DNA from 3 places in the Glutamicibacter sp. NPDC087831 genome. Region 1 is predicted to be linked to each of the others. Evidence: riboswitches for the same ligand, from Rfam matches in the RefSeq annotation. Region 1 holds a riboswitch; each other region holds the start of a gene.
The links. Region 1 has a riboswitch for S-adenosylmethionine ahead of ACIOJF_RS13515 (methionine ABC transporter ATP-binding protein). Riboswitches for the same ligand answer to the same signal wherever they lie in the genome.
Positions count from the first base shown of each region.

Region 2: it holds a riboswitch for S-adenosylmethionine, as region 1 does, so the genes downstream of both, ACIOJF_RS07825 (substrate-binding domain-containing protein) here and ACIOJF_RS13515 (methionine ABC transporter ATP-binding protein) in region 1, are expected to answer to the same signal.
Region 3: it holds a riboswitch for S-adenosylmethionine, as region 1 does, so the genes downstream of both, ACIOJF_RS07850 (acyl-CoA dehydrogenase family protein) here and ACIOJF_RS13515 (methionine ABC transporter ATP-binding protein) in region 1, are expected to answer to the same signal.

Region 1 covers NZ_JBIUVH010000004.1:106,083-116,469, forward strand. Annotated here, with positions in the region: gene ACIOJF_RS13480 (hemin ABC transporter substrate-binding protein) at 1-51, shown strand, start outside; gene ACIOJF_RS13485 (iron ABC transporter permease) at 48-1,187, shown strand; gene ACIOJF_RS13490 (heme ABC transporter ATP-binding protein) at 1,184-2,002, shown strand; gene ACIOJF_RS13495 (hypothetical protein) at 1,999-3,384, shown strand; gene ACIOJF_RS13500 (hypothetical protein) at 3,381-4,697, shown strand; gene ACIOJF_RS13505 (hypothetical protein) at 4,809-6,212, shown strand; gene ACIOJF_RS13510 (WxL protein peptidoglycan domain-containing protein) at 6,250-7,293, shown strand; SAM riboswitch class I at 7,591-7,681, shown strand; gene ACIOJF_RS13515 (methionine ABC transporter ATP-binding protein) at 7,800-8,819, shown strand; gene ACIOJF_RS13520 (methionine ABC transporter permease) at 8,816-9,511, shown strand; gene ACIOJF_RS13525 (MetQ/NlpA family ABC transporter substrate-binding protein) at 9,541-10,387, shown strand, end outside.
Region 2 covers NZ_JBIUVH010000002.1:287,009-297,395, reverse strand. Annotated here, with positions in the region: gene ACIOJF_RS07830 (sugar ABC transporter ATP-binding protein) at 1-409, opposite strand, end outside; gene ACIOJF_RS07825 (substrate-binding domain-containing protein) at 393-1,433, opposite strand; SAM riboswitch class I at 1,501-1,590, opposite strand; gene ACIOJF_RS07820 (SdpI family protein) at 1,865-2,239, shown strand; gene ACIOJF_RS07815 (GntP family permease) at 2,315-3,676, opposite strand; gene ACIOJF_RS07810 (sugar diacid recognition domain-containing protein) at 3,969-5,030, opposite strand; gene ACIOJF_RS07805 (aldehyde dehydrogenase) at 5,088-6,596, opposite strand; gene ACIOJF_RS07800 (ABC transporter substrate-binding protein) at 6,797-7,801, shown strand; gene ACIOJF_RS07795 (ABC transporter permease) at 7,892-8,668, shown strand; gene ACIOJF_RS07790 (ABC transporter permease) at 8,661-9,494, shown strand; gene ACIOJF_RS07785 (ABC transporter ATP-binding protein) at 9,541-10,347, shown strand; gene ACIOJF_RS07780 (zinc-binding dehydrogenase) at 10,353-10,387, shown strand, end outside.
Region 3 covers NZ_JBIUVH010000002.1:301,102-311,488, reverse strand. Annotated here, with positions in the region: gene ACIOJF_RS07900 (hypothetical protein) at 193-438, shown strand; gene ACIOJF_RS07895 (hypothetical protein) at 518-988, shown strand; gene ACIOJF_RS07890 (DUF202 domain-containing protein) at 1,158-1,484, opposite strand; gene ACIOJF_RS07885 (YidH family protein) at 1,484-1,867, opposite strand; gene ACIOJF_RS07880 (MBL fold metallo-hydrolase) at 2,017-3,063, shown strand; gene ACIOJF_RS07875 (MFS transporter) at 3,060-4,409, shown strand; gene ACIOJF_RS07870 (LysR substrate-binding domain-containing protein) at 4,454-5,371, opposite strand; partial or broken gene ACIOJF_RS07865 (MBL fold metallo-hydrolase) at 5,517-5,762, shown strand; gene ACIOJF_RS07860 (hypothetical protein) at 5,862-6,557, shown strand; gene ACIOJF_RS07855 (acyl-CoA dehydrogenase family protein) at 6,675-7,904, opposite strand; gene ACIOJF_RS07850 (acyl-CoA dehydrogenase family protein) at 7,933-9,159, opposite strand; SAM riboswitch class I at 9,210-9,300, opposite strand; gene ACIOJF_RS07845 (LLM class flavin-dependent oxidoreductase) at 9,430-10,387, opposite strand, start outside.

The DNA.
Region 1 (10,387 bases):
GAAGCCTTGTCGGTAGCTATCTACGCGCCGCAAATGGCGGTCGCCCCATGAGCTTGGAGCAGATAACCCGGCCGCTGCGACTAGAGGAGAACGCGCCTTCGGCCGCCAAGTCTCCGGACACCCAGCTGCCGGCCGCGAGGCAGAGCCCAGGCCGCTCAGTGCGCAATGCCATTGTGCTCGTAGCCCTGGCCGCCGCGGTGGCCATTGCCACGCTGGCCAGCGCCGGCGTAGGGCAGATGCAGATCTCTGTGCCTGAAATCCTGGCCAGCATCTTCCATCGCCTCGGGCTCGACTGGGGCGAGCTGCCGGCCCACCAGCATGCGGAGTCCGCGTTGTGGGCGATCCGCTTCCCGCGGGTGCTGATGGCCATCGTGGTCGGCGCCGCGTTGGCGTCGGCAGGCGTGATCATGCAGGGAGTCTTCGGCAACCCGCTGGCTGAACCCAGCGTCGTCGGAGTCTCAGCCGGAGCCGCGGCGTTCGCCTGCACCTCCATTGCGTTGGGGCTGACATTCTTCGGACAGTGGACCACGGTGGTGGCGGCATTCCTCGGCGGGCTGATCGCGACCTGCTTGGTCTACCTGACCGCGCGGCACGCAGGACGCACCGAGGTGGTCACGCTGGTGCTGACAGGAGTGGCGATCAACGCCATCGCCGGAGCGGTTATCGCGCTGATGACCTTTGTTGGCGATTCATCTGCCCGCGAGGAAATCGTCTTCTGGCAGCTCGGCTCGCTGAACGGGACATTGTGGATCAACGTCGCGATTGCAGGGCCGATTGCGCTGGCCGGCATCCTGTTGGCATATACCATGGCCCGCAAGCTCGACCTGCTGGCGCTGGGTGAACGGCCAGCCCGACACCTAGGCGTGAACGTGGAATCCTTGCGCCGCCGGATCATCGTGATCGTCGCGTTCCTGACCTCTGCTGCCGTGGCCTTCGCCGGCATTATCGGTTTCGTGGGGCTTGTGGTCCCGCACATCCTGCGCATGGCGCTGGGCCCGGGACACCGCCTGCTGCTTCCGGCCTCGGCCCTCGGCGGCGCCCTGCTGATGCTTGCTGCAGACACCGCCGCCCGAACGCTGGTCGCCAACGCTGACCTGCCCATCGGCATGCTGACCGCGCTGGTTGGCGGGCCGTTCTTCTTCTGGCTGATTCGCCGCACCCGCCGCGGGGCAGGGGGCTGGTCATGAGCGCGACCCCTGTGATCCAGGTGCGCGGAGCCCAGGTGCAGCTGGGTGGAGCACCGATTCTCAAGGAGATCGACCTCGAGCTGTTCACCGGGGAAGTTGTGGCGTTGGTCGGCCCCAACGGCGCAGGAAAGTCCACCCTGCTCGCGGCCCTGAGCGGTGATGAACCCCTGGAATCCGGCCAGATTATGGTGGCCGGAAAGCCGCTGGAATCGTGGTCAGTGCGCCAATTATCCCGCGTGCGCGCTGTACAGACTCAAGAGTCCCGGGTGTCCTTCGCCTTCACCGGAGAAGAAGTGGTCCGGATGGGCCGCGCTCCCTGGGTGGGGACGGAGCAGGAACACCGCGACGACCAGGTGCTGGCCGCCGCGCTGCGCTGCACCGAGTCGCAGGCCCTGGCCAGCCGCACCGTGCAGACGCTGTCCGGCGGGGAGAAGGCACGCATCGCCTTCGCTCGTGTCATGGCCCAGGAAACCCGGATCATCATGCTCGACGAGCCGACCGCGCCAATGGACATCCGGTACCAGGAACAGCTGATGACCATGGTCCGCCAGCGCGCCCGGGACGGTGCCACCGCCGTGGTGGTGCTGCACGACCTGTCCCTTGCCGCGGCTTACGCGGACCGCATCGTATTGCTGCAGGACGGCCGCGTCGCGGCGGCCGGCGCACCCGACGAGGTGCTGACCGCCGAGAACCTGCAACGGGTCTACCGCTATCCGCTGAGCGTGATGCGGCACCCGGAGAACGGAGCCCTGATCATCACCCCGCTGCGCCCGCACCTGCAGCCAATCTCCATTCGTGAAAAGGAACTGATATGACGAGCATGCAGGCACCGCGCACCCGCGGGCTGTTCATTGCCCTGCTGGCCACCGTTCTGGTGCTGACGCAGGGCTTTGGGGGCACCGTGGCCACGCCTGCGGACTCTGCAGCGCGGCTGAGCGTCACCTCCTCCGCGGGGACCAATAAGGCTTCGGCCAGCGGTCCCACCACGCTCAGCGTCAGCGGGTCGGGGTTCCAGTCCATCGACAAGGGATTCGGCGGCATCTACGTGGTCTTCGGCTATGTGGCCAGCTCTGCCTGGCAGCCGAGCAAGGGAGGCAAGGCAGACAAGGATTTCTTCTACGTGGCCGACTCCCAGTCCAAGAACAACAAGGGCTACCAGCGCTTCGTCGCCTTCCCCGGATCCAGCACCGCAGACAGCGCCAACGGCGGGGTGCTCTCCGCCAATGGCACCTTCAAGTTGTCCATGGTGATCCCCGGACCGACCTTCACCGCCGCCAGCGCATCCGGCGGCAGCACAACTGTCGACTGCCGAGAGGTGCAGTGCGGCATCATCACCTTCGGCGCCCACGGGGTGTCCAATGGCCGCAATGAATCATTCCAGCCGATTTCCTTCGCGGCTTCCGCCTTTGCCGCGCAGAACAGTGGTACGCAGAACGGTGCCGCGCGGGAGAATTCCACGCAGAATTCTGTGCCAACCACCAGGACCCCGGAAGGAACCGCCACGCAGAACCCCGGCGCTGAAGGCCAGGGCAGCGGCGCAGCAGGATCCCAAGCCCCAGGGACGTCCAAGGAAGCGCAGGAAACTGGTGCCGGAGAGCCGCTGACGGCCGTCGCCGCCGGCGAACCGGCCTTGGGCCTGGAACAGCAGACCGTCATCGCCGGCCGATCGTTGGGATTCACCGGCCGGGGATTCGCCGCCGGCGAGCAGGTCGTGGCCACCCTGTCCTCCGGGCTGACGGCCGCCGGGCCGATCACGGCGGGCCAGTTCGGCGAAATCGCAGGTGCCGTGCAGGTTCCTTCCGACATGACCGCAGGCACGCACAAGCTCAAGCTCACCGGCGCCGGTTCAGGCAACAGCGTCGAGGCTGAATTCAGCGTGATGGCTGATTCCGCGTTGCTGCCCGTGGCCGATAAAGGAAACCAGGAAGGGATGCGCTGGGCCATGATCGCAGTCATCGCCACCGCCGCGGTGCTGCTCCTGCTGGTGCTCAGTTCGCTGATCACGACCTTGACCCGCAAGGGGCAACGGAAGAAGGCCACGTCGGCAACTGCCGCGCCAGCCCAGCGCCCGGCAACCCGCAAGCGGCGCGTTAAGCCTTCGCGGGCAATCAAGGCTCCCGCCGCGGCGCAGCACGCAGATCCCGAGACCACAGCACTGGACCGGCTGGAAGAATCCCCTCACAAGGAACACGTATGAGCGTGCGACGCCGGCTGGCCGCCGTCATGGCAACACCCTTGCTGCTGGGCTCGCTGTTCGCACCGGTGGCGGCCCACGCTGGCCACGGCAGCGGCGAAGAACAGATCGATGTCCAGGTAGTCATCCCGGACGCTGGCACCTTCGAGGTGACCGATGCCCAGTTCCGCTGGGGAGTCAACACCGAGATGACCTCCGGTTCGTTCTTCGGCGGCTGCAATTTCCTGTCTGCCGGGATCGCCGGGGATGCCGGGACGAGCCGGACCTGGGCTGAATCCGACGGGTTCTACAAGTCCAAGGACGGCAACTCGCGCATCGAAGCGCCCGATGCCGGAGGCGAATGGGCGCTCGATTCCTGGGACACCAAATGCCAGGATGCCTCGGGGCGCGAGGTCGGCACCGGCTACGACGAGTCCGGCACCGGCGCCCAAGTGGTCATCGAGAAGGGCAAGGGAAGCGTCGACACCGCCAAAGGCACCGCACGGATCTCCTGGAAGGGCTCCTTCACGCTGGCGATGTACGGCGGCATGACCTACTGGTCGCTTTCGGACCCGGTGCTCAGCGTGTCCAACGGCCAGGGCAAATTGACCGCCACGGCCAGCGGCTTCGGGTCGGACATGAACGACACCTCCAAATGGACCAAGCTCGCCGACACCAGCATCACCATGGCAGACCTTCCCCAGGTGGTCCTGGACAAGAAGGGGATCATCACCACGCCAGCGTACAAGTCGGTGGCCACGAATGGCACGGCCGATGCCGCGCAGTCGCGCACCGGCGACTGGTGGGGTTCCTTCCCTGAAAGCTGGATCGATTTCAACGCCAAGACCGGTCAGGCCGGATATTGGTTCTCCACCGGCGGCAAGCGCGATGCGGCGAAAGTCGCCAGCGACGTGTACATCAGCTACACGCCGCAGAACCTGGTGCTGGAGAAACCGGAAGCCGGCACGGAAAGCACTCCCGAGGCGCAAGACGAAACCGCCGGGAGCACAGAGGATTCCAACGACACCACGTTGGGCGGGGGAAGTTCGCTGTCGGACACCACGACGACGAACATCCTGCAACAAGCAGCGGCGGCACTCCAAGCCCCGCTGGCAGAACTACCCGGGCTGGGCACCACGGTGCTTCAAGCGTCGAACCACACGGCCAGTGCCATCAACTGGCTGGGGAAGTCGCTGATCCCGGAGGCCATCGAGCGGGCCAAGGACTACCGGCAGCCTCTGCTGTGGTCCCTGGCAGGCTTGCTGGCGCTGTCTTCCGCGGCATGGATTGGATTCCGCCGCGGATGGCTGGTCTGGCCCTTCTCGTCGAAAAAGTAGGGGCCGGAAACAACACATGCTCGTGGGATTGAACCCACGGAGCTTCATCGATACCCACGCACCAGGCCCGCCAGGGTCCGGGCACCATTCTACAAATCACTCGGAGGGGAAATGTCCTCACAGAACGGCATGTCCAAGATTCGCAAGCCGCTAGCACTAGCCGCTGCAGCGTCGGCAGCTATCACCATGGCGGCAGTGGCCGCACCCGCCCAAGCCGCAGAGCAAGCAGTCAATGGCGTCACCTTGACTTGGGGCTTGAACTTGGAATCGGGAGCCGGTGCATTCCAGCCCGGCGCCTGCAACTTCCTGTCGGCGGGCAAGGCCGGCAACTCCGGTTCGTCCCGCGCCTGGACCCAGGAGGACGGTTTCTACAAGGCTGTTGAAGGAAACGTCAGCATCCTCAAAGACGGGCCGAATTCAACCAGCATTGCCCCGACCTGGGACACCAAGTGCCAGACCGGTTCGGGTAGCGCAGTTTCGCCCATCGGTACCACCAACGTCAGCAACAACAAGGTAGTACTGAGCCAAGGTTCCGGCAATGTCGACCCGGTGACTGGCGAAGCCACGATTTCGTGGGAAGGGTCGTTCACCTCCGTGTTCTACAGCGGACTGACCTACTGGACCGCCACGGATCCAGTGCTGAACGTCAAAGCCGACGGATCTGCCACCCTGAAGGCCACCGGATCGGGCTACCAGGCAGACATGAACGATGCCAGTACCTGGGTTCCCATCGCACCGCAGACCATTACCCTGGCGAACCTGAAGGGCGTCACCGTTGATGCCGACGGATTCAGCGTCAGCCCGGAATACAAGGAAGTAGAGGCGCCAGCCGGCCTGAGCCAGGTCAAGGAAGGCGCCAATTGGGGTTCCTTCCCCGCGGATTTCGTTGAATTCCAAGGCAAAACCGGCACTCAGTCCTACTGGTACTCATCGGGTGGCAGCGCCGACGCACGCAAAGTCGCCACCCCGCTGAGTGTCGATTGGGACATCGTCGACGCAGAACTGCCAAGCGAGCCGGAAGCACCCGAGGACTCCGATTCCAAGGACGTCGAGGTGGACGTCACCGTTCCGGAGAAGGAGACCGAACCAAGCGAACCGGGCGTCTTCAAATGGAGCATCGCCGACTCGACTGCCAACCTCGGGGCTGCCACCCAGAATGCCGCAGGTTTTACTGCCAACGGCACCCTGCCGACCATCACCGTAAATGACGGCCGCGAAGTTTCCGGAGGCTGGAGCCTGGATGGCAAGGCCACAGACTTCACCGACGGATCCAACGCCTTCGGCGCCAAGGCTCTGGGCTGGACTCCGGCCGGCGCGGGAACCACGGGCGTTGTCAGCCTGGGTGCGGCCGTGGCGCCGGCGACCGGCAATGGCCTGTCAGCTACCGCTCCGCTGGCCTCGGCAACGGGCGCATCCGAAGCCGTTTTGAACACCGGCATCCAGCTGCTGGCACCGGCTGAAGCCGCTGCCGGCAACTACAGCTCGACTCTGACGATCACCGCCATCCAGAAGTAGAGTTCCAGCTTCACCGGCGGCACGCACAGCGTTCCCCGTGGTGCGTGCCGCCACCATTTCTGCCGACCACATTCCCGAGGAAAAGATGTTCCAGCAATACGCCACCCGCAAGAACTTGCGACACCGTGCAACGATCAGTGTGCTCGCGGTAGCCATCGCCACTGCCCTTACGGCGCCGGCTGCTCATGGCGATGACTTGTCGTGGGGCACCAACCCGGGCGGCACAGAAACCCGGTCGAGTTTCGCCTACGATCTCGAGCCCGGGGAACAGGCCCGGGATTCCTTCGAGATCACCAACTACGGGACCGAAGAAATTTCACTGGCCGTCTATCCCGCAGACGGTGCGACCACCAGCAACGGGTCGCTGGAACTCTCCGAGCGAACCGACCTGGCTACTACCGTGGGCGCGTGGATCGAGGTAGACCAAGCTGAAGTAGCCTTGGGACCGGGGGAGAAAACCTCGGTCGAATTCACTGTCGAAATTCCAACGGACGCCGCGCCGGGGGACTATCTGGGTGGCATGGTTTCGTCCTATATCGATACCTCGGCTGGAACCGTGGTGGTCGACCGCCGACTGGCCACGCAGCTGGCTGTCCGAGTCGGTGGCGAGGGAGCAGTCAAGCTGAACGTGTCGGCAGCCAGCGCCCAGGCGCCCATCGCGTGGAACCCGTTCGAACCGGTTGATGCCATCGTGGGCGCAACCGTGGCCAACGAAGGGAATCTGCGGGCCCGGGGCAGCTACACGATCACTGCATCTGGCCCCTTCGGCTGGGGATCCACATCGTCCGAATACCAGCTCGATGAACTGCTACCCGGGTCCATTGTGGCAATCGAACAGCAGCTGCCGGGACTCTGGCCGCTGCTATGGCAGCAGGTCGAAGTTAGAGTGAACGCCGAAGACATCGACTCATTGCCGGCCGGGTTCAGCACAGCTTCGACAACTTTCTGGTCCATCCCAGCCGGATGGATCCTGCTTCTGGTCGCAGTTATTGCGGCATCAATTCTCTTGGGAGTCCGGCGGTCCCGGCGTTGGGAAGCCGACGACGAGCTGGAAGAACCTGTTGCGGTGGAAAGCAACTAGTCCGACTAATGCTGAACGGGTTCGTCGTCGCTCCCAAATCATATGTGCGCAGTCCGTGGCCATTGGCCGCGGACTTAGCAATTTAAAGCTCGGCAATCGATCGCAAGGACGGCATCCAAGTCAATGTTTTGCCGTAATTGCAGTCGTAAATAGTCACAAGATGCTATATGACGTGGAAAATGACGCGAATCAAGGACACGGAAACACGTCACGGGGTTTCATGACGTTTTGCTGACTTCACGCTTGGTCACAAATTATTCCGTGCTCGACACTGAAGTTGTTCAAGATATTGAACGCCACCCATCCAGAGCGACCGAGAGACCTGGCTCGTTGACGTCGCAGCAACCACCCGAATCGCGGGACGGTGCTACCGCCAGGACCGATGGAGCAGTGGCTGCCACCGGGCCACGCCAAGCCGCGAGCCGGCGCAACTTCGGCCCCGGGCAGTGCCTCACGGTGCAACAGCCAAGGAGAATTATGGAGCGCATCGCCCAGGAGCATGCAGCATGATCGAGATCAAGGACCTGCATAAGCACTACGACACCGCGCAGGGGCGCATCGAGGTGCTCAAGGGGATCGACCTGTCGGTGCCCGAAGGCTCGATCACGGCCGTGGTCGGCCCTTCCGGGGCCGGGAAATCGACCTTGTCCCACTGCATCTCGCTGCTGGAGAAGCCCAGCAGCGGGCAGATCCTCGTCGACGGCAAGGACCTCGGCGCGCTGTCGGGCAAGGCCCTGCGCTCCGAACGCCGCGCCATCGGCACGATCTTCCAGAACTCGGCCCTGCTGAGCCGGCTGAGCGTCGCCGAGAACGTGGCCCTTCCGCTGCGGAACCTCGGGGTGGTTCACCATGAAATGCAGCAACGGGTGGCCCAGCTGCTGGACCGGGTAGGGCTGCTGGAAAAAGCGAACGCCTATCCCGGGCAACTTTCCGGCGGGCAACGGCAGCGCGTCGGCATCGCCCGGGCCCTGGCCCTGCGCCCGCGGCTGCTGCTCTCCGACGAAGCCACCTCGGGCCTGGACCCCGAATCCACCCACCAGGTGCTGGGGCTGCTGGATTCGTTGCGCAGCGACCTGGGACTGTCCATCATCCTGATCACCCATGAGATGGATGTGGTGCGGCATGTGGCTGACGAGGTCGCCCAGCTCGCCGGTGGACGCATTGCCGAGCACGGAGCCCTGCATGAGCTGGTGGCATCCCCGGGTTCGGAGACCGGGGCGAAGCTGCTGCCGCTGCGGGCCGAGGACCTGCCGGCAGGCTTCGACTACGCAGTGACGGTGGCCTACCGCAAAGACCGGGTCGATCCCGGCTGGATCTCGCGTCTGGGCATCGAACACGGGATCGCGGTGGCCCTGTTGGGCGGCGCCGTCGAGGCGCACCATGAGGGGACCTTGGGCCGCGTGCGCTTGGGCGTGCGGGGCGCAGCCCCTGAGTACCTGATCCGGTTGCTGGACGGGTGGGGCCTGCAAACCGACCCAAGCAGCCTTGCCCGCAACAACCACGAACTGGTGGAGGCCAACGCATGAGAATCCCCTTTGAAAGCGCAGCGGTGGGCACCGACACTCCGTGGCAGCAATTGCCCGAGTTGATGCTGCCGGCCTACGGCCAGACGTGGGCCATGGTCGGAATCGTCATGGCCCTGGTCATCAGCCTCGGAGGACTGATGGGCATCGCGCTGTACAACACCGATCGGCAGGGGCTCTTCCCTCGGGCGCGCCTGCATGCGGTGCTCAGCTGGATCGCCAACATGGGACGCTCCTTGCCGTTCTTGGTGCTGATGGCAGCGATCATCCCCTTCACCAAATGGGTCACCGGCACCACCATCGGCATTGCGGCGGCCGCCGTGCCCATGACCATTGCCGGCATCCCGTTCTTCGCCCGGCTGGTGCAGAACGCGCTGAACGACCTGCCCAGGCACAACCTGGCCGTAGGGCTGGTGACCGGCGGTTCGACCGCGCAAATCATCGGCACCACCCAGATCCGCGAGGCGCTGCCGGCCCTGGCCTCGGCTATCACGCTGAACACCATCTCGATGATCGAGTACTCGGCCATCGCCGGAACCATCGGGGCCGGCGGCATCGGCTATCTCGCTGTGACCTACGGCTACCAGCGCTTCGACATGAACGTCATGCTGGCGACCATCGTGGTGCTGATCCTGACCGTGCAAATTGTCCAATTCCTCGGCGACCGCATCGCCCGCGCCCTGGCGCGTCCCTGAATACCATCGACGAACGAACGAGCGAGACCATGACTACACCGCACGCCGGGCACGACCACGGCTTCACGCTGCGCAAGAACCGCAATGCCCTTCCCTGGACCATCGCCGCCCTCGCGGCCGTGGCCGCCCTCATCCTCGGTGTGCTGCTGGGCCAGCAGCGCTCCGCCCCTGCCGCTGCTTCGGCCGCCGGAAGCCAGACGAAGTTCACCGTGCACTTCGAACCGGCCATGGCCGGCGAGGAGAAGATCCTGGATTTCGTGGCGCAGGAGATCGCCCCGGACTACGGCATCGAAATCGAGAAGGTCGGGCTTCAGGATCCGATCCAGGCCAACCAGGCGGTGGCCAGCGGCCAATTCGATGCCACGATTTTCGAGCACCAGTGGTACATGGAGCAGTCCGCGGAGGCCGCCGGGGTTGAGCTGGAACCCACGGTGGAGCTCTTCCAGTGGGGTTTCGGGCTCTATTCGAACCATTACGACTCGGTCGAGGACATCCCGCGTGGCGCCTCGCTGCTGCTGCCCAATGATGTGGCCAACCAGGGCCAGGCGCTGTGGCTGCTGCAACGCGAGGGCCTGCTCGGCCTGGACCCTGACATCGAACCGCGCACCGCGAAGATCTCCGATGTCATCGATAACCCCCGGGGCTTCGAGCTGAAGGAAGCCGACCTGCTGGCGATGCCGCGCATGCTCGACGATGTTGGCGCGGCCATCGGCTACGTCTCCCAATTCGACGCCGGCAAGGTCGACCGCGAACAGGGGATCTTGTTCCCCGAGCCGCCCAAGACCTTCGCCTCCCGCCTGATCATGGGCGCGGAGTACGCCAAGAGCGCCGATGCGCAGAAGCTTGTGGAAGCCTTCTCCGATCCGCGGCTGCAGG
Region 2 (10,387 bases), on a different contig from region 1:
GCTCCTGGCCGGTGGTTCGCAAAATATCCGCCCGGGCTGCTGCCTGCGCGGTGCGCTCGTGGCGCCAGAGCCCACGACTCTTCGCGGTGCCCAGGTACAGCTGTTCGGCGACGGTCAAGCGGCCGGCCAGATGGCGGTCCTGGTGAATCACTTCAATGCCTAGCGCTTCGGCATCGGCAGGCCGGCGAATTTGCACCGGCTGGCCGGCAAGTTCGATCTGCCCCGAGTCCAGGGTGTACAGCCCGGTGAGTATCTTGATCAGGGTGGATTTTCCAGCTCCGTTTTCGCCCACTAGGCCCAGAACCTCTCCGGCCCGAAGCTGCAGGTGCACATGGTCGAGCACGGCGACCGTGCCAAAGGACTTGTTGATGGCGGCCATGCTCAGCAGTTCCTTAGATTCCGTTGTCATGGCGCACCTGATTCACGTTGTCCTTGTCGACAAAAATCGGCTCGGCATAGCTGGTGCTCGGAACCAGATCGGTTTGCCCATCGAGGAACAGGGCGATATTAGTGGCCGAGGCAGCGGCAATCTGCTTGGTGGGCTGAGCGACGGTGAACTGGTATGAACTGTCCGGGTTCGCTATCAAATCCAGGGCCCCGGGCTCTGCGTCCACTCCATACAGCTTGATGTCGCCACCAGTGGGATCGATGGCCTGCGCGGCACCGATCAGCGGCATGTCCCAGCAGGACCAAATCGCGTCAACTTCGCCCTCGGGCAGCCTGCGCAGTTGGTCCTGGATCTGGTTTTTGGCATCCTCGATGGTGCCTTCGTATTTGTCCTGGAGTTCCGGGGTGATCTTCTCGATATTTGGGTAGTCTTCCAGCACCAGGTTCAGGCTGTTGTAGCGGATCCGGCAGGGAGTCACACCGGGGAAGCCGTTGAAGACCAGAATCTTCCCCTTGCCGTGGAGGTCTTCAGCCATGGTGCGAGCCAGCGTGGTGCCGACGTTCCAGTTGTCGCTGGTGACGTTGTTCTTCGAGTATTCGCTTTGGAAATCGATGGTGAACAGCGGGATCCCGGCGGCGTCCACCTTGGCCAAGGCAGGAGTGAGCGTTTGGGCATCGCCCAGGATCACCACGATGGCATCGGGCGACTGGGTGATCAGGTTTTCTACGTCAGAGACGTGCTTCTCGTCTTTGGCTTCGGCTTGGGTAGCGATGACCTCGCCGCCGAGCTCTTTGATGCGCTCTTGGATCTGCTGGTAGACCACGCGCGAGTAGTCGTGCAGGATATCCTTGGCCGCGATGCCGACCTTTTTGCCTTTGAGTGAAGGAACGTTGTCGAGCTTATGCTCGGCTTGCGGATTACTGCTTTGCGCCACAACCGGCGCTATTTCCGGCCGTGGTTCTTTCAGCGAGCAGCCAGTCAGCAGTGTTGCTGCCGCCATCGCTGAAGCCAGAACTTTCAAGGCGTTCGGACGAGTACGAGTCATGTCGTCCCTCTCTTAGACAAATTGAACGAGGGATCCCGAACAGAAGTTCATGCTTCTAGACCCGGGAGTTCCATCGAACCTGGCGTTAGCACTACCTGCTGGTGCAGGCTTGCTGCGGCGTCTCGGAGCCAGGTCTCTCAGCCGCTCTGGATGGGTTGTGCTCCGAGTCAAGCATTACTGGCAGGTCCTCGGGAAGGGCGCTGTCATGCGGAGGAACAGCAGGACAAAATACGTCATCTTCGCGCCTTCGCCCTGCCGGAAAACGGGCAGATAAGACGTCATATGACCTTCGCATGACGCAATTGGCATGCCGGAACTGGATCTCAAGAACGTTCCCGCAGGCATCGATTGGGAACACAGCGTGGATCAGGGCACTTCCATGCGACCGCATAGAATGGCCATTCAAGATCAATCGGCAGAAGAGGCGGCAAGTGGATCCAGCAGGCGTGATTGCCTTCATGTTCGGGTTGCTGAGCATAACGCTGGTCGCAGCGTTCCTCGCCCCGATGGCACGGGACCGGAAGCTCGCTCGCAATGCGGCGATCGGCATCAAGACGCGCCACACCTTGGCCAGCGATGACGCCTGGTTCGCCGGGCATCAGCAGGCTGCGCCCCTGCTTGCCGCGGCTTCCTGGGCCGGTTGGGCGGCATTGGCCAGCGCAGCAGTTCTCTGCCTGCTGGGCCAATTCGGTTTCGCCTTCGCCGCGACCGGAACCGGCTACCTGGCCGCCATCGCGTTGCTGGTGATCTCGACTGCCACAGCGAATAAGGCCGCGCGGAGCTTCCCGGCGGCAGGCCTGGGCTAATCCAGCACTGCTTAAAGCAACGGATCGCGCCATCTGCCGATGGCGCGATCCGCTGCTTTCTTGGAAGGCGTGCTGCTAAAGCAGTACGGCTCCCAGGACCAGTACAGTCAGGAACCCCGCGGTGCCCTGGATGGCGGTAGCCACGCTCAGGGTCTTGTAGGCGGTGATCACCGGAATGCGGCTGAGCTGCGAGACGACCCAGAAGTAGGAGTCGTTGGCGTGCGAGACAACCATCGCACCGGCGCCTACTGCCAATACGGATAGCACCATGCCCAGCTCCGAACCCAAGCCCAGGGAGCCGAGCATCGGAGCGACCAGCGCGGAAGTGGTCACCATTGAGACGGTGGACGAGCCCTGGGCGGACTTCAGTGCAGCGGCGATCAGGAATGGCACAGCCAGGCCCAAGCCCAGTCCGCTGAGTGAATCCGAAAGAATCGTGGTCAGATCCGACGCGGCCAGGACCGCCCCGAAGCCGGCGCCGGCACCGGTGATCAGCAAGATCGGAGCAGCGGTGCGTACAGCTTCGTTCATCTGCTCATTGAAGACCGCCAGCTTGCTGCCACCGCTCAAAAGAAAAGTCGATGAGATCAAGCCGAAGATCAGCGCAATAACTGGCGTCCCCAGGAAGGAAAGGATTTCCAGGGCAGCGCCTTCGCCCATCGGGTGCGAGGGCAGCTTCGCAATGGATGCGGCACAGATCAGCACCAGCGGAACCAGGATCGGCATGAAGGCCAGCGCCGGGCTGGGCAATTTTCCGAAGCTTGCACGCAGCTGCTCATAGTCGAGTTCGGAGATGTCATTGTGGTCGTCGCTTGGCAACGGGGTCCATTTGGACTTGTTGAAGCGGCTGGCGTAGGCCAAGCCGGCAAGGGCCGAGATGGCCGCAACGGGCAATCCGACAGCGATGATCAAGCCCAAGTTATCGGCAATGCCGATGCTTTCGGCTGCGGCCAGCGGGCCCGGAGTTGGAGGCACCATGGTGTGGGTCGCGTACAGGCCGGTCATCAGGGCGATGGAAGTTGCCAGCCCAGAGATCCCGGTACGCAGGGTGATCGCTTTGCGCAGCGAGTTGAGCACCACGTATCCCGAGTCGCAGAAGACCGGAATGGAAACGATGTAGCCGATAATCGATAGCGTCAGGTTGGGGAACCGGGTACCCAGGACCTTGATCAGCGCATCTGCCATGGAGATCGCGGCGCCGGATTTCTCCAGGATGACACCGATCATTGTTCCGAACAGGATCACCAGTCCGATATTTCCCATGGTGCTGCCGAAAGCCGTGGTGACCGTCGAAGCCACGTCGGCCAGCGGAATCCGGTAGGCGAAGGCCGCCAGGATAGCGGCGCCAACGAGGGCGAGAAATGGGCTGATCTTCAAGCGTGCTGTGACCATCACGATGGCCACAACAAGGATCAGCAGAACTAGCAGTTCGTACACGGCGGGTTGGCTCCTTTGCCAATATCGGTAGTTCAATGCGCCCAGCCCGCAATGGCTCAACGGGTGGACCAGCCCTATCGGCAAAGCCGCTCAAGGCTTTGCCCGTTGGGCTAGATGCCACCGTGCCACCCCGGGTTTCGGGCGCAAAGATCGATCATCCTGCCAATACTAGGAAAAGTGACCCCGAATACCTATGGGCACACGACCACATTTGCCTGGGTTCGAAAGAGCCAATGTGTGCAAACATCCCACCCTTCCCAGCCCCGGCGCCAGCTCCCCTAGTTTCCAGGGCCTAGAAAACATGCAGCTGGCCCAAGGCCACTCTCGCGTAGATGGCATGCTGGAGTTTCAGGGACTCGCTGGACCGCCGAATATCGATGCCGCTGACCTGGCTTATCCGCTCAAGTCTTTGAACCAAGGTATTGCGGTGAATATGCAGATCCGTGGCTGCTTGGCTCATCGAAGCAGCTGTCGCAACGACCAGCAGGGTTCTGGCTTGTTCCTCATTGAGCTGCATCGCTGGAGCAGCTGCATGGTCCAGGCTGCGGGCTGGGGTGCGGGCGATAGCCACAGCAATTTCCCGGCTCCACATGCGGCGCCGCGCGTGGGATGGCACGAGTGCCGGATAGCCCACCAATACGCGCAGCACTTCGGTTTCGGCCATGAGATCCTCGGCCTTTTCGACAGGCGCGGAGACCAGGAAACGTTCCTGGTCCATGCGCTCGGGAGCGAAAGCTGTCTCACTGGCAGCGCAAAGCCTCCAGTACGCGCCGGAAAGGCTAATCCATGACGTGCGGTGATGATCCTTCGCCGGCTCTTCGAGCGACGGATCCCCCACGCTTCGGGGCAGCCAAGCTTCAATGCATTTCGGCCCGCGCAAACCATGCGCTGCGAGCGAGCGGTCGATCACTTCAGGTGCAACGCGACCGGCGATCAACGCAGAAATAATGTCGCGGGCTTCGGTCTCGCGCCGCGCGCTGCGAGAGTGCTCGCGTTCTTGGGCAAAGAGCAATTGAACGGTCAATGCAATCAGGCCGGCCAGCGGTTCCACCTCGTGGGGAGCTCCGGTCACGCCCACAACGCCGCAGAGCTGGTCGTTCAGCACCAGCGGCACATTGACCCCTGGCTGGGTTCCGGCCGAGCCGTCGGCCTGGCTGACACGGATGATGCCGTTGCGTCGGATCGCCTCTGCGCTGCCGTCGTGGTGGGTACCGATACGCGCAGCATCCGTAGAAGCAATGATGACTCCGTGAGCATTCATGATGTTCACATTGCGGTTGATGGTCGGCGCAATCGTGTCGACGACTTTCTGCGCCAACGCGCTAGCCAGCCGGGGTTGCTCCTTTTCGCTCATGAGCTCATCCTAACGGCCCGGGACTGCGCAAAGCAGTCCCGGAATAGAACATTGCCGCTAGTCGAGCTTGACGGTGACCGACTTCAGCGAGGTGTAGGCCTCGATGCCTTCACGGCCATTTTCGGCGCCCCACCCCGACTGCTTGAATCCGCCGAACGGCATGTTCGCATCCATGCCGGCACCGGTATTCACCCTGACGTTGCCGGCCTGGATTTTCTTGGCGAAGGTCAACGCGCGGGAAATGTCCTGGGTGAAGATCACCGAATTGAGGCCGTAGTCGGTGTCGTTGGCCCGGCGCAGCACCTCAGCCAGCGAATCCTCGTCGCCGAAGGTGCTGACCGAGAGCACCGGCCCGAAGATCTCATCCTTGGCGATGGACATGTCCGGACTGACATTTTTCAGCACGGTCGGCTGCACGAAGAATCCTTCTCCGCCTTCGGCCAAGCCACCGGCAACGAGTTCCGCGCCATCAGCGATGCCCGCCTCGATGTACCCCAGCACGCGCTCGCGCTGCACCTGGGAGATCAGCGGGCCCAGCTGGGTTCCGTCTGCCAGGCCAGCGCCCAGCTTGAGGCTCTTCGCGAATCCGGCGATGCCTTCGATGACCTGGTCTGCGATGTCTTCGTGGACATACAGTCGCGACCCTGCCGCGCAGACCTGGCCGGAGTTGCCGAAGATGCTCATGGCCGCGGCCGGAATGGCCTTGTCCAGATCCGCGTCGGGATAGATCACCACCGGGGATTTGCCGCCCAGCTCAAGGCTCAGCCGCTTGAGATTGCCCGCTGCCGACGCCAGCAGCTTCTTGCCTACCGCGGTGGATCCGGTGAAGGAGAGCTTGTCGACATCCGGATGGTCGGCGAGCGCTTGGCCGGCCACCGGCCCCAAACCCTGGACAACGTTCAGCACACCGGCCGGGATGCCTGCTTCAAGCGCAATCTGCGCCATGCGCACGGCGGTCAGCGGGGTCAGCTCCGCGGGCTTGAGCACGACGGTGCAACCGGACGCCAGCGCCGGAGCCACCTTGGACAGCGCAATGGTGAAGGGGACATTCCATGGCACGATCAGTGCGGCCACGCCCAAGGCTTGGCGCTGGGTATAGGCGTGCCAGGTTCCTGGCAGGGAAATCTCGCGGGTTTCGCCGTTGAGCTTGGTGGCCCAGCCGGCGAAGTAGCGCAAGGTTTCGATGCCCGCGGGCAGCTCGCCAAAGCGGGCGACGTTGAAGGGCTTCCCGCAGTTCAGGGACTCCAGGGTAGCCAATTCATCGAGGTTCGCTTCCAATGCGTCAGCGAAGCGGTGCAGCGCCCGCTGGCGTGCTGCCGGGGTCATTTCTGCCCAGGGCCCGGACTCGAACGCTGCACGGGCGGCAGCTACTGCGCGGTCGATGTCCGCTGCGGTGGCAGCCGTCGTCTCGGTCAGCAGCTGGCCAGTGGAGGGATCGGTTACCGGCAGCTTTTCCCCCGAGCCAGCGACCTCCTGGCCATTGATCACCAGCGGAAGGGGCGTGGCCGCCAAAGCGGCGCGAAGCTGCTGAGCCAGCGGAACGGCGGAAAGATCTGTTGCTGTCATGGAATGTATCTCCTGGTCTGCCCGGCGCGCTTCGTCGTTGGCATCATTTTGAATGTGAGTCTTGCCACACAATCATACTAAAGATATATTGTGATTCAAGGAATACATTTTGATGCTCAATGTACTTCTTCTTCCGGGAGCCGACCCCGGTCGACAACTCGCAGCCTTCGCCTAGGCACCAAGCTTTCAAGGAGATCCCCATGGTCACGAAACGACGTTTTGCACGGAAGGCCTTCTCCGGCCTCGCAGTCTCTGCCCTCGCAATCGGCACCCTGGCCGCGTGCGGATCCAGTGAGGAGGCCAGCGCCGACGGCCCGGTGAAGCTGCGCGTCGCCATTGCTCCGATCCAGTTCGAAACCGCACGCATCGCTGAAGAGAAGGGCTACTTCGAGGACCAGGGCCTGGACGTTGAATTGGTCAATGGCGCCGACCCCGCCGCGCTGCTGGCCCAGGTGGTCTCCGGTGACGTGAACGTTGCCATCGGCTCGTGGATCAACGTCGCCACCTCTTTCTCCCAAGGTGTTCCGATCCAGGTCATTGGCGGCAACGGCATGGTCGACCCGGAAGCCGACAACTCCGGTGTCATGGTGGCCAAGGATTCCGGGGTCAAGGAACTGGCAGACCTGAAGGGCAAGACCATTGGCGTAGTTGGCGTGAAGTCCGGTGGCGACATCCCCGTGCTCCAGGCATTGGAAGCGGCCGGCGTGAAGGAAAAGGAAGTCACTGAAGTTGCTGTTCCCTACGCGGGCATGGAAGCGGCCTTGGAACAAGGCACCGTGGATGCAGTAGTGCCTGCCGACTCCTTCTACCACCAGATGCTGGAGAAGGGCTACCAGACCATCTCCAACCCGGTACAGGAATTCCAGTCCAGCATGCCGGTAACCGTTTGGACCGTGCAGAAGCAGTGGCTGGAGCAGAATGGCGAGACCGCCAAGAAGTTCGACGCAGCTATGCAGGATGCCGTGAAGTTCTACTCGGACCCGGCCAATCTGGAGGAAGTCCGCAAGGTCCACGCCGAAGCCAACCAGATCGATGTAGCCGATGCGCCCAAGACCTTCGTCCCGGCGGACGTCACCTTCAACGTGGCTGAAGCCCAATCCGGCATCGATGCCATGGTCCACTTCGGCCTGGTCGAGAACAAGGTCATCGTCGAAGATGTGCTCTGGGACGAAGCCCCTACCCGGGCTTCGGCAGACGCCAAGTAGCCCACGTCCTCTTCGCCCCACCGGTGGCGCCATCCCCTGCGCTGGCGCCACCAGCACCCCTAGCTTGCAACTGCTTACTCAAGGATTCCCATGAAAGAGTCAACGATTTCACCGGGTCTGCTCTGGACCCTGCGCATCGTGGCCATCGCCGCCCTGCTGGGCATCTGGCAACTGGTGATCGCCTCAGGAACCATGCCCTCCATGCTCCCCGGCGTGGAAAAGATCTTCTCTGCCATCTCCGAAGCCCTGGGCCAAGCGGCCTTCTGGGGCGGGCTAGGCAAGACCCTGCTCGCAGCCCTCACCGGCTGGCTCATTGCTTCGGTCGTGGGTGTCGTCCTGGGCCTGGTCATTGGATCAGTTCGCTTCCTCGACAACTCCACCTCGATTCTGATCGATTTCGGCCGTTCGTTCCCGGTACTGGCCCTGATGCCGGTAGTGATCATGCTGCTCGGCTCGAACACCATGATGGAAATCGTCGTCGTCGCGCTGTCCTGCCTGTGGCCAGTGCTGATCCAGACCATCTACGGTGCACGCCGCCAGGAAGCCGCGGTTGCCGACACCGTCGCCGTCTTCCGCATCCCGCCGATGCTGCGCTTCACCAAGGTCCTGCTGCCTTCTGCCCTGCCGCTGATCGCGACCGGTGTGCGCATTTCCTCGGCCATCGCCATCCTGGTGGCGGTGGGCGTTGAAGTGATCTCCCAGGCGCCAGGCATTGGACGCCAGATCACGCTGATGCAGCAGGCGCAGCGTTGGGATCTGGCCTTCGCCTACCTGTTCTTCGCCGGCCTGACCGGATGGGCCATCGCCCTGCTCTTGCAACAGGCCGAAAACCGTTTGCTGAAGTGGAAGAGGCAGAACGATGACTAACGCAACTTTGAACGCCCCCGCAGTGCCATCACGCGCTTCGAAAGCCAAGGCTCCGAGTTCCTCGGCGGCCGCCGGACGCAAGATACTGGTTTCTTCATGGCTCATCGTTGCCGTGGTTGCGGCTTGGTGGTTCGGCTCGGCAAACTCCACGAACTTCTTCATCCCCTCGCTGGAGTCCATCCTCGAAGCCTTGGTCCGCGACCTGGGCAACGGCGTGATTATTTCCGGCGCCTGGTACTCGCTGTCCAATCTCTTTGTCGGCTTGGCCCTGGCTGCCTTCTTCGGCATCTGCGGCGGACTGCTGCTGGGCGAAGTCCCGTTGCTGCTGAAGATCGTTGACCCGATCATCCACTTCTTCCGCGCTGTCCCGCAGGCAGCACTGGTTCCGATGATCATCGGCGTCTTCGGCATGGGGCAGGGCCCGAAGATGGGCACCATCGCCTTCGCCTGCATGTGGCCGATCCTGCTGAACACCATCGACGGCATCTTGGGCATCGAGCCAACGGTGCGCAAGTTCTCCAAGGTCTACCGCATTCCCCGGGGCCTGCACTTCCGCCGCGTGATCCTGCCCGGTGCCACCCCGCAGATCGTGGCCGGTATCCGCGTCGCATTGCCGATCGGCATCACCGTGATGGTGGTTTCGGAAATGTTCGCCTCCATTGAAGGCCTGGGCTTCTACATCCTGAATTCCTCGGCCACCTTCAAGGTTCCGGAGACATGGGCCGGCGCACTGCTGGTCGGTGTCATCGGCTACATCATCTCGATCCTCTTCGTGCTCGTCGAAAAACGGATCCTGCGCTGGTACCACGCCTCCGGCGCCCAGTAGCCTCCGTTTCCGTCCGACCTTCCATCTTCTGACCAAGGAGAATCCCATGACCACCCAAGCACCCGTTGAAACGACCATGGAAACCAAACCATTGCTCATGAAGGTTCGCGGCATGTCCATGAGCTATGGCGCCGGCCCGGCCGAAAACAAGATCCTGGAGAATTTGGATCTGGACGTGGAGTATGGCCAGTTCATCTCGATAGTCGGCCCGTCGGGCGTCGGCAAGACCACCTTGCTGCGATGCCTTTCCGGCTTGCTGAAGCCAAAAGCCGGAACCATCGAGGTTTCCGGCACGAAGATCAACGGCCCGCACCCCGATCTCGCCGTGGTCTTCCAGGACTACTCGCGTTCGCTGATGCCGTGGATGACCACCCGCGAAAACGTGGCCTTCCCGCTGCAGGGCAAGGGCATCGGCAAGGCCGAGCGCAACAAGCTGGCCGATGAGCATCTGGCTGCCGTGGGCCTTGAAGGCCAAGGCGGCAAGTTCCCCTGGGAAATGTCAGGAGGCATGCAGCAGCGCGTGGCCATTGCCCGCGCCTTGGCCTACAACGCGAAGGTGCTGCTCATGGATGAGCCCTTCGCCTCGGTTGATGCGCAGACCCGCTTCGACCTCGAAGACCTCGTGCTGGACTTGCAGCACAAGCTGGGTGTGACGATCCTGCTGGTCACCCACGACATCGACGAGGCGCTGTACCTGGCCGACAAGGTGGTCGTGATCGCGGAGAAGCCGGCCACCGTAGTCGACGAGATCGTCACCGGTTTCGGCGAGACCCGCGACCAGCTGGCCACCAAGGCTGACCCGCGCTTCACCGAGGCCCGCGCACGGATCCTCGTGCGCCTGCGCCAGGACTGATCCCCATGGCACTCAGCGCACGGGCAGCACTGGCAAGGCA
Region 3 (10,387 bases), on a different contig from region 1:
CAAAACGGCAGTACGCGCACAACTGCCGCGGTCCCCGCGATGCCCAACTCAAGAAATGGTACGGCGTTTCCCGTGGAACCGGCCTTGAACTGCAGCACCGAGGGCAGAGCACGGCAATAAAAACGACTATGCAGCAACGGAGGGAATGTCATGAACAAGCCGAACAGCTGTCCGAGGTGCTACAGAAATACCTTGGTTGAAACAGAAACCCGTCGATTCGTCGATGATCAAAACCAGCTCAAGAGATGGGACAACGAAGGCGGCCACGAAGCTGGCCAGCGCCAGGACATGCTGGTAACGATGCGTGAAGTGCTCTGGACCTGCACCTCATGCGGATGGCGCAAGGTTGCCTACAGTTCGCAAGAACCACTACAGGGACCAGAGCGCCGCGTGGACATCTTGCCTGCTACGGGCCAAGCAACCCTACGGCAGGCCTAGCTGAGCTGGCGCCAGGCGCTGCTGCCCACGGCAGAGCACCCTGGTCGCCGGCATGGAACGGACATGGAAAGGAAAAGCCATGATGGACTTCTCCCGCACTCTTGGCAAGAAGCACCAGCCGCTGAAGATAGGCCCGGTGCTCATGAACTCTCTGCCGGGAACTTTGCTCAGCGACAAGGCGCCCGGCGCGTACCGGGTTACCGCCGTTTTCAACCGCCAGCCCGCAGCCGAGGAAACAGAGTTCTTGACCAGCGATTTCATGCGCGGCCAACTCGATGCCGCCGGCTACCCTGATGCCGTTCTGAGCGCAGCTAACCGAAGATTGGAAATTTCCAACACCTCCCTGGAACAACTGCGTGACGGATTGGCAGCATTAATTGCCCGGGAGATGGCTCTCGCCGGAAAGAAGTTCGAGGCTGATAGGGACGAAAGAAATTCCCAGTTCCACAAGGATATCGATGCGGAGTCACAGCGTTATGCAGCGGTGCAAAAGCTCGCGGAATCGGTAGCATTCAGCTCCGCGGAGATTCTCGAGCTCCATGGGCCCTGACCCTTCGGTAAATCCGGGTCCCAGCACCGGTACAGCTAGAGCGCCTGGACTGGCTGCACCGGCCCGGGCATTCGCAATAGGGCCGGAACAGCACTCGCACCGCGCCTGCAACTCCTCTGGCCGCTACTGCCGCAGCCTCGATAAACCTGCGCCTGGCGAGCACCCGGAACTAGGCGCCGAGCACAAGGATGATCGCGCAAGCGCCTAGAGCCAGCAGCACCGCTGTTGTCAGCAGCACGGCGAGAACATCCGCGCTGACGCGTTCAGCCTTCACGCCTTGCGCCATTTTCCGGTACCGGGCACGCTGCGAGAGCAGAATCCCGAATGCCATCGAGGAAGATATCGCAATCAGCAGGATCACGGCCAGGCCATAGTGCGGAAGCCAGCGCAGGAAGACCGCGGAAACCACGAGAAATGAAACCATTGTCCGGTTCCACGCGAAGACGGTGCGCTCTGGCTGCAACCCCGGGTCGCTGATCTCGATGGGCTCTTTCATCACGAGCTGAGGGACCCGAAAATCATGGCGATCGCCGCCAGTGAGGCCACCACGGCACCGAATGCCAGCAGCGGGACAATGGCGGGAATCGGCAACGGCCTGCCGGTGCGCATGCTGCGTTCCACGCGGACCCAGCGCACGGCTGCACCGGCAGCAATCAGGATGCCGACGCCGATCACCAGCACCGCCAGCCAGGTGCGAACTGGCGACGGGAAGGCCTCTGCGGCGAATGCCTCCAGCGCTGTGCCGCCCGCGAGGAAGGCTAGCGAAGTTCGAATCCAGGCCAAGAAGGTGCGCTCGTTGGCCAGCGTGAAGCGCGGGTCAGGCTCACTGCCCCGTGGCAATATCCAGCGTGAAAGCCGGCTGCGATCTTGCTCGGACATGACCCTCCTTGGTTTGCGTCGATGCTATGAGCATACCCAACCTATTATCGGCTAAACCTATTTAGTTGGTTGATAAAAACAGTTTTACGAATGTGATCCAGCGCATAAGAATTGAATGCAGCACTTGAACCAAAGAAAGGGCGCATTCCATGGCCTCCACCAATCTCAATCCCCACGTCGTTACGCTGGGCACCGCCGGCGGACCCCGCTGGTGGACTGGCGAGAACGCCGGCAAGCGGGCGGGAATTTCCACCGCCGTAGTCGTGGGCGAAAGCGTCTACCTGGTGGATGCCGGAACCGGCGTGGGCAACCAGCTGATTAAAGCCGGCTTCACCCCTGCGAACCTTCGCGGCATCTTCCTCACGCACTTGCACTCCGATCACACCATCGACCTGGCTTCGCTGGCCATCTTCGGAATGTTCACCCTGCCAGCGGGCAAGGCTCCGATTTCCATCATCGGCCCCGGCGACCGCGGCGCCCTGCCACCTGCCTCCCCGCGCGCAGTGACCGCCCCGCAGCCGCTCTACCCGCAGAACGCGACTCCGGGAACCGCCTCGATGTTCGACCACCTGATGCAGGCCTACGCCACGGACTTGAACGACCGCGTGATCGACGCCCTGCGTCCCTCCCCGCTGGACCACTTCATCGCCTCGGACATCGAGATTCCGGCCGGCACCGGGTACCACCCCAACGAGAACCCGACGCCGAAGGGGTTCACGCCGTTCGAGATCTACCGCGACGAGCTGGTCACGGTGACTGCAACACTGGTCAAGCACCCGCCGATCGCTCCGGCCTTCGCCTTCCGCTTCGATACCGCAGAAGGCTCGGTGGCCATTTCCGGAGACACCGCGCCCTGCCAGAACCTGGTGGCCCTGGCGAAGGATACCGACCTGCTGCTTCATGAGGCCATCGACTTCGACTGGGTGCAACGCGCCTACGGTTCGGTTGGCACCTTGGAAGCCCAGGCTTCGATGGACCACCACCGCGCCTCGCACACCTCGCCGGAGCAGGCGATCGAGATCGCGCACGAGGCCGGGGCGCGCACTCTGGCCCTGCACCATCTGGTCCCCGGAACTACGCCTTTGCAGGTCTGGGAAGCCCACGCCGCGAAATTCTCCGGCAACTACCTAGTGCCCAACGATCTGGACACGATATCCTTTTCCCGCGTCAACAGTGAAATGGCGGCAGTACGATGAGCAGCACCCTGAATAATGGCAACGGCGTGGAGGCACAAGCGTTGGTTCCCTCGCTGAAATCCCCGCAGATGCGCCGGATCCTGGCTTCCAGCTTCATCGGCAGCGCAATCGAATTCTACGATTTCATCCTCTACGCCACCGCGGCCTCGCTGGTCTTCAACAAGGTCTTCTTCGTTGGCCTGACCCCGGGCGTAGCCATCTTCGCTTCCTTTGCCACCTTGGCCGTGGGATATCTGGCCCGACCGCTGGGCGGCATCGTGTTCGGCCACTTCGGCGACAAGATCGGCCGCAAGGGCGTGCTGATCACCTCGATGGCGATGATGGGCGGTGCCTCGACACTGATCGGCCTGCTTCCTCCCACCGCGCAGATCGGCATGCTGGCCCCGATCGCGCTGATCATCTTGCGCATCGTCCAGGGCCTGGCCGTGGGCGGCGAATGGGGCGGGGCCATGCTGATGGCACTGGAGCACGCGCCGAAGGAGCGCCGCGGCTTCGCGGCGAGCTTCGCGAACATGGGCGGCCCGGCCGGCGCCGTGATGGCCACGTTGGCAGTCTCGGCCGTCTCGCTCATGCCCAATGAGCAGTTCCTGGCCTGGGGCTGGCGCATTCCGTTCCTGATCAGCATCGCGCTGGTGGGCATCGGGCTGGTCATCCGGCTGAAGGTCACCGAGTCCCCGCTGTTCCTCGCGTTGGAAAACAAGGCAGAAGAGCGCAAGACCCCCTTCATGGAGGTCATCACCAAGTACCCGAAGTCCGTCATCCGCGGAACCCTGGTGGGCATGAGCTCCTACACGGTGCAGGGCCTGATGACCGTCTGGGCCATCTCCTACGTGGTCGAGGAAGTCGGCATGGACCGCACTGCGGTGCTGAACATCAAGGCCATTGGCGCCGCGTTGACCGTGGTGGGCATCTGGGTTTCATCGCGCTATTCAGACAAGCTGGGCCGCCGCCCGGTCATGATGGTCGGCATCCTCGCCGGCGCCGTGGCCGCCCTGCCGATCATGTGGATGCTGGAACTGGGCCAGCTGTGGCTGTTCGCCATCGCGCTGTTCGTGGCCAACGGCATCATCCAGGCCTTCATCTTCGGGCCGTTCGGCGCGTTCACCGCGGAGCTGTTCCCAACCCGCATCCGCTACACCGGCGCTTCGCTGGTCTACCAGCTCTCCTCCACCGTGGGCGCGGGTTTCACCCCGATGATCATTGCAGGCCTGGTGCTGCTGGGCGGCGGATCGCTGTGGATCGCCGGAGCCGTTTGGGCCGCCGCATTCATCGTCGCCGCCCTGGCCATGCGCGGCATCAAGGAAGGCCGCGACGCCGACCTCGAGGCCGAGGAAATGAGCCACTAGCCTCCCGACTGGCTGGAGCGCAGGCCGGTTGGAACCTACGGGTTCTAACCGGCCTTGCGCTCTTTCTCGGCTCCGGCTTCCTCGCAGAAATCCAAGAACGCGCGCAGCCGCAAGCTAGGGCGGTCCGAAGCGGTGTAGGCCACGCAGATATCGCTCACGCCAACCTCGCCCTCGATCTCCAATACCGACAGCGGCAAGCCGTCGTAGCTCAGGTTGACCGGCGGGCGCTGCACCAGAACGGTATAGCCCAAACCCCGAGCCACCATCCCGCGCACCGCCTCGAAGCTCTGCGAACTCCACCGCACCTTGGGGTCCAAGCCCGACATGCGAAGATTCACCAGCTGGTTATCGCGCACCGTGGGGATGTCCAGGGAGACGAAGTCGTCGTCGGCCAGTTCGCTCAAGGCGACGGAGGTGCGATCGGCCAGCCGGTGATTGCCTCCCACCAGCACATAGGGCCGGCCCGACATCACCGTACGCGAAGAGACCTGCGGCAGCAGGTGGCGGGTATGGGTGAGCACCGCATCCAGGTGGCCCTTGAGCATACGCTCCTGCAGGTCGGCCCCGTCCCCCTCCACGAGGGTGACCTGCAAGTCCGGGTGCACATTGGTGAAGCGTTCGCAGATCACCGGGATCCAGAAAGCGGCCAGCGAGGAATAGCAGCCGATCACCAAAGGGCCGGAGAGCTTGGTCTGGCGTTCGACAATCTGGTCCTGCACTTCTTCGGCATGGCGCACCAGGGCCCGCGAGTCCAGCAGGAAGTCGGTGCCGACAGCCGTGAGCACCACGCCGCGGGCACGTCTGCGCACCAGCAGCTGCGAGCCGACGGCGCGTTCCAGCTCGTCCATGGACTGGGACATGGCTGCCTGGGAAATATGGCACTGCTTCGCTGCGGCGGAGATGGAGCCGAGTTCAGCGACGGCGACGAAGTACTGCAGCTGGCGCAGGGTGTAGTTGATCACCCGCCCAGTCTAGCCAGCGGGCAGCGGACCGCTGCCAACTAGAAAATGTTATGAGGCGAATAATCTATTATTCCTTGACTACTTCATTGCCTCCGCGGATGATGGCATCAGCTTGCCGATGAAATAACCCGTCTACAGGAGACAGATGAAGCCAGTGATGAAGACCGGAATGCATGCAGTGGCGCTTGGAACTGCTGGCGGCCCGCTATTGAGGCCGGATCCAGGAACCGGTCACCGTCGCGGAATTTCTACCGCGATCGTTGTGGACGGCCACGCTTACTTGGTGGATTGCGGCCATGGCGTCGGTTTGGGCCTGGCTGAGATCGGGATTCACCCCACTGCCCTGCGCGGAATTTTCATTACCCATCAGCATTCAGACCACGTCATTGACCTGAATTCCGTCATGGTCCTGGGCGGCCTTGGGTTCCGCGGCACCGAGGGTCGGCAGGTTCCTGTTTTCGGACCGGGTGATCGAGGAGTGCTGCCCTCGATGCAGACAGCGGCCGAAGAGCCGGAAGCCATATTTCCGCAGTCGCCCACACCCGGGACCAACGCCATGGTCAACTTGCTGCTGCGCGCCCATGCGACAGATCTCAACGATCGCCGACGGGATTCGGCGGCACCTGATATTTCGGATATTTTCCATGGCGTAGATATCGAGATTCCCGCCGGCACAGGCTTCCACCCCAACCACAGCAACCATCCGGACATGGCGCCTTTTGAAATATACGCTGATCGGCATGTAAAAATTAGCGCTATCCTGGTCCAGCACCAACCTATCGCTCCGGCATTCGCATTCCGCTTTGATTCGAGATATGGATCGGTCGTGGTTTCCGGCGATACAGCGCCAAGCGCAAATCTTGCGCGCCTGTCCAAAGGCTGCGACTTGCTGTTCCATGAAGCTATTGATCTGGAGGCCATGGCTCGTAGCTACCCGCATGCTTCATCCTCCGAACTGGAAGCGAGCATGGGACATCATCAGCGCGCGCACACCACCGCAGAAGACGCAGGTCGAATCGCCCAGCGGGCTGGAGCACGGAACTTGGCGCTGCATCATTTGGTTCCCGCTGGATCTGGAATGGAAGTTTGGCAGCGGGCTTCGAAACAGTTTTCTGGCGGCCTCTTCGTGCCCCGCGACTTGGATATCTTCCATATCGCAAGTGGCACGGTTACCCAGGTGCGCTAGGGCCAAGGCCGGCAGCTATCCGTCAGGCGACTGGAACGATGGTCGATCAATTGCCCCGGGCCGACGACCACGGGCCCAGCATCGGCAAAGAATGCTGGACCCGCAAGACCATGGAATCTACTTTGATGCACCAATCGCCCACACGCGCGGAAGCTCGGTGCCATTGACCGCCAGGTCGCCAATCAACCGCGCCTTGAACACCCAGGGGTTGTGGTTGCCGGCGGTACGGGCATTGCGCCAGTGCCGGTCCAGGTTCTTGGTAACGCTCGTGGCGCTGGCGGCCAGCGCATCGAAAGCGTGGGTGATTGCGTTGAGGACCAATGGCGTGAGCACCACCTGCGCCTGGGCGCTGGCCAGCTCTGCCGCATCGTTGGCTGCTTCGTCCTCTTCCCCGGTCACCTCGCCGGTGTGCAGCGCCTGCGCAGTTTCATAGGCTCCCTGCAATGCCGTCGACACTCGTTCCACCGTTGCCGCGGCAGCGAAGGCCGCCGCGGAGACCTCGCCGATCACCTGCAGCAGCTGCGGGTCTTCGGCCGCCAGATTGGCCGCGGCATGGCTGAAGGTCCGCTTGCGCGCCTTCAGCTCGGCGGCGAAGTCGCGCTCGGCTGCTTTGGCGGAGCCGGCCAGAACAGCGAGCAGCACCTGCTGGTAGAAAGCTGTCTGGTACTTGAAACGCGTATCGAAGTCGATGAGGTCTTCTTCGGCGACAATCGCATCGGTGAAGGTGGAGGTGCCGGTACCCGTGGTGCGCTGGCCGAAGCCATCCCAGTCATCGGCCAGCTCGACGCCGGGCTGGTGGCGGTTGACTGCGGCGATCACGCGCTTTCCGGTGTCGGTGCGCTCTGCGTAGGTATCGAGCCAGTCGGCGAAGATCGAGCCGGTGGAGTAGTACTTGGTGCCGTTGAGCTTGAATCTTCCCTCGCCGTCCGGGGTGACCTTGGTGATCACGTCCCCGACCTTGACGGTGCCGACCTCGGTCCAGGAGTTGCCCACCAGTTCTCCCGCCACGAAGCGGGCCAGCCACTTGTCGCGCCCCTGACCGGGGGCCGCAACCAGACGGTCCTCGACGAAGGCGAAGTGAGCGCGCAGCGCTTGGGCAATATTGGAATCCGCCGCCGCGAGATCCACGAAGAGCTCGAAGAGTTCGGGCAGCGTAGCACCGGCACCCCCGTGCGATTCCGGGACCCGAACCGCGCCAAAGCCGGCAGCGGCCAGGTCCGCGACCTGCTGGTAGGGCAATTCGCCGGTGCGGTCGCGTTCAGCTGCACCCTGCGCAATGCGCGCGAAGAGCGGTGCGAAGCGGTTTTTGAGGCCTGCGAGTCGATTGCCAGTTGCAAGTACAGTCATCGTTCAGTCCAATCCGGGAGAAGTTTTCTTAGGTGTACAGCGAGAGCGGCTGGGACTCTCCGCGCAGGAAGTAGGCGCCGACCTCGATCTTCTTGTAGTCCACTGGGTCGTGCAGCGAATGGGTGCGCACATTGCGCCAGTACAGGTCCAGGCCCACCGAGTTCGCAGTCGAAGATGAACCGGTCACCTCGAAGATCCGGTTCGCCACATCCACTCCCACCTCAGTGGAGACCACCTTGGCTTCAGCAATTTCCACGGCCAACGCCGCTCGTTCGGGCTGGGTGACTTCCCCGGCCTTCGAGAGCAGGGCATCGAATTTCCGGCCCAGCTTCTCGGTCAGCGCCGCCACTGCTGCAGTGCGGGCTTTGAGCTCTCCGACGGTGCGCTGGAAGATCGGGTCCTGCGAGTAGGTCTCTGCCTGCGAGAACAGCCAGGCGTTCTTGCGGCCCAGCAAGATCTGCTTGCCGCGCTCCAGTGCTCCCTGGGCGATGCCCAGGTAGAAGTTGGCGAAGGCCAGCTGGATACCGGGGGTAAGCAGGGTGGAGACCGGTTCATCGGTGACGAATCCCAGCAAGTCCCCTGCTTCGAGCCGCACGTTGTGGAACTTCAAGGAATTCGACGCGCTCAGCCGCTGTCCCAGGTAGTCCCAGTCGTCAACGATTTCCAAGCCATCGATATCGCGTGACAGAACCAACGCGAGAATCTGCCCGTCGTATTCTCCGCCCTGGACCAGCGCGTTGATGACGATGACCTCGCCAACACCGGAACCCGTGGAGAATCGCTTGGCTCCATTCAGTCGGTAGCCGTCCCCTTCGGCGCTCAGCGTCAAATCCGGATCAACTGGATTCACCGAATCGCCCCAGAGCCAGCCACCTTCCACGGTGCGCTGCCACCATGCCCCTTGCGCTTCTGCTGGGGCGTAGAACGCAATGCCGGACTGGTTGATGTAGTGGTAAGCCAGCAACTGCGAGATGGAGCCATCGGCTGCGGCCAGTATGCGGACCGCTTCGAAAGCCGTTTCCCAATGGGCTCCGGCTCCGCCGAATTCTGCAGGCACCAAGAGATTGAGCAACCCGGCTTCGCGCAGCAGCTGCACTTCGGCGAAAGGCTGGGCGTTCTTTCGGTCGCGTTCGAGCGCGTCAGCCGCCAGCTTGTCAGCTACTTGCTGGGCGACGTCGCGCCAATGAGCCAGTTCAGCTTCATCAGCAGTGCCGGTGTAGGGCACGCGCGGCAATTGGGTATCCAGTACAGTCATCTTCGTTCTCCTCTTGGGCTATGGATTCCGAAGGATGCAGAAAATCTGCGGATCCATCGAACCTGGCGTTAGCACTACCTGCGGAGTGCAGGCTTGCTGCGGCGTCTCGGAGCCAGGTCTCTCAGCCGCTCTGGATGGGTTGTTCTCCATCAGTGAAGCACCGACGGCCTCCGCTTGGCAGGGAAGATGTCATAGGACGGAACATCGTCATGAATCGACATTTTCGAGGCCTTCACAGGGGCCTCAGTGGCCGTCATATTTCCTCATGTGTCACCGGGCGCCTAGTACAGCTTCAGGTGTTTGGCTCGCTTGGGATTCCGCTGCCGAGGCCTTTCCCGCATAAGCCCCGCGATAGGCGGCTGCCGGGTGATCGTCAGCCACTCGCGTCGTGCCGGGACCCGCCAGATATTCGCGCAGGGTGTTGCCTTCGTATCCTGCCCAAGTTCTTCCGCGCTTCCGCAACTCGGGAACCACCAGATCGGTGAACTGCTCGAAGGAACCTGGGGTGATGGCATAGGCCAAGTTGATCCCGTCCAATCCTGATTCATCCACCCAACGCTCGATTTCGTCCGCCACGGTTTCCGGCGAACCGACGAGCACCGGTCCGATGCCGCCAACTCCGAGGTAGTCGGCGATGGCATTCGGGGTCCACTTCTGCTGCGGATTCGCTGTAGTGAAAATCGATACCGCCGATCGCGCCGCGTTGGTTTCCAGATATTGCAGCTCCTCATCCGGCGCGTACTGGCTCAGGTCCAAGCCCGACCACCCGCCATAGAATGCCATGGCACCTTCGCGCGAGGCATAGGACTGGTATTCGCGGTAGAGCTTCTGCGCCTGCGCGTCTGAATCAGCCACCACAGTGGTCATCAGCGCATAGATTTTGGCGGCGTCCCGGGGCCGACCCACCAGTTCGAACTCATCGCGGATCGCATCGGTCTGGCGGCGGGTGACCGCGGTATTGATCGAATTCAGGAAGATGCCCTCGGCATGCTGCGCGCCAAAGCGCCGGCCGCGCGAAGAAGCGCCCGCTTGGAAGATCGCCGGGGTGCGCTGGATGGAAGGCTCGGAAAGATGGATGCCCGGCACGTTGAAGTACTGGCCGTGATGGTTAATCGGATGCACCTTGGAAGGGTCGGTGTAGACGCCACGTTCGCGGTCCTTGAGAACCGCGTCTTCCTCCCATGATCCCTCCCAGAGCTTGTAGACCACGTCCATGAATTCATCGGCA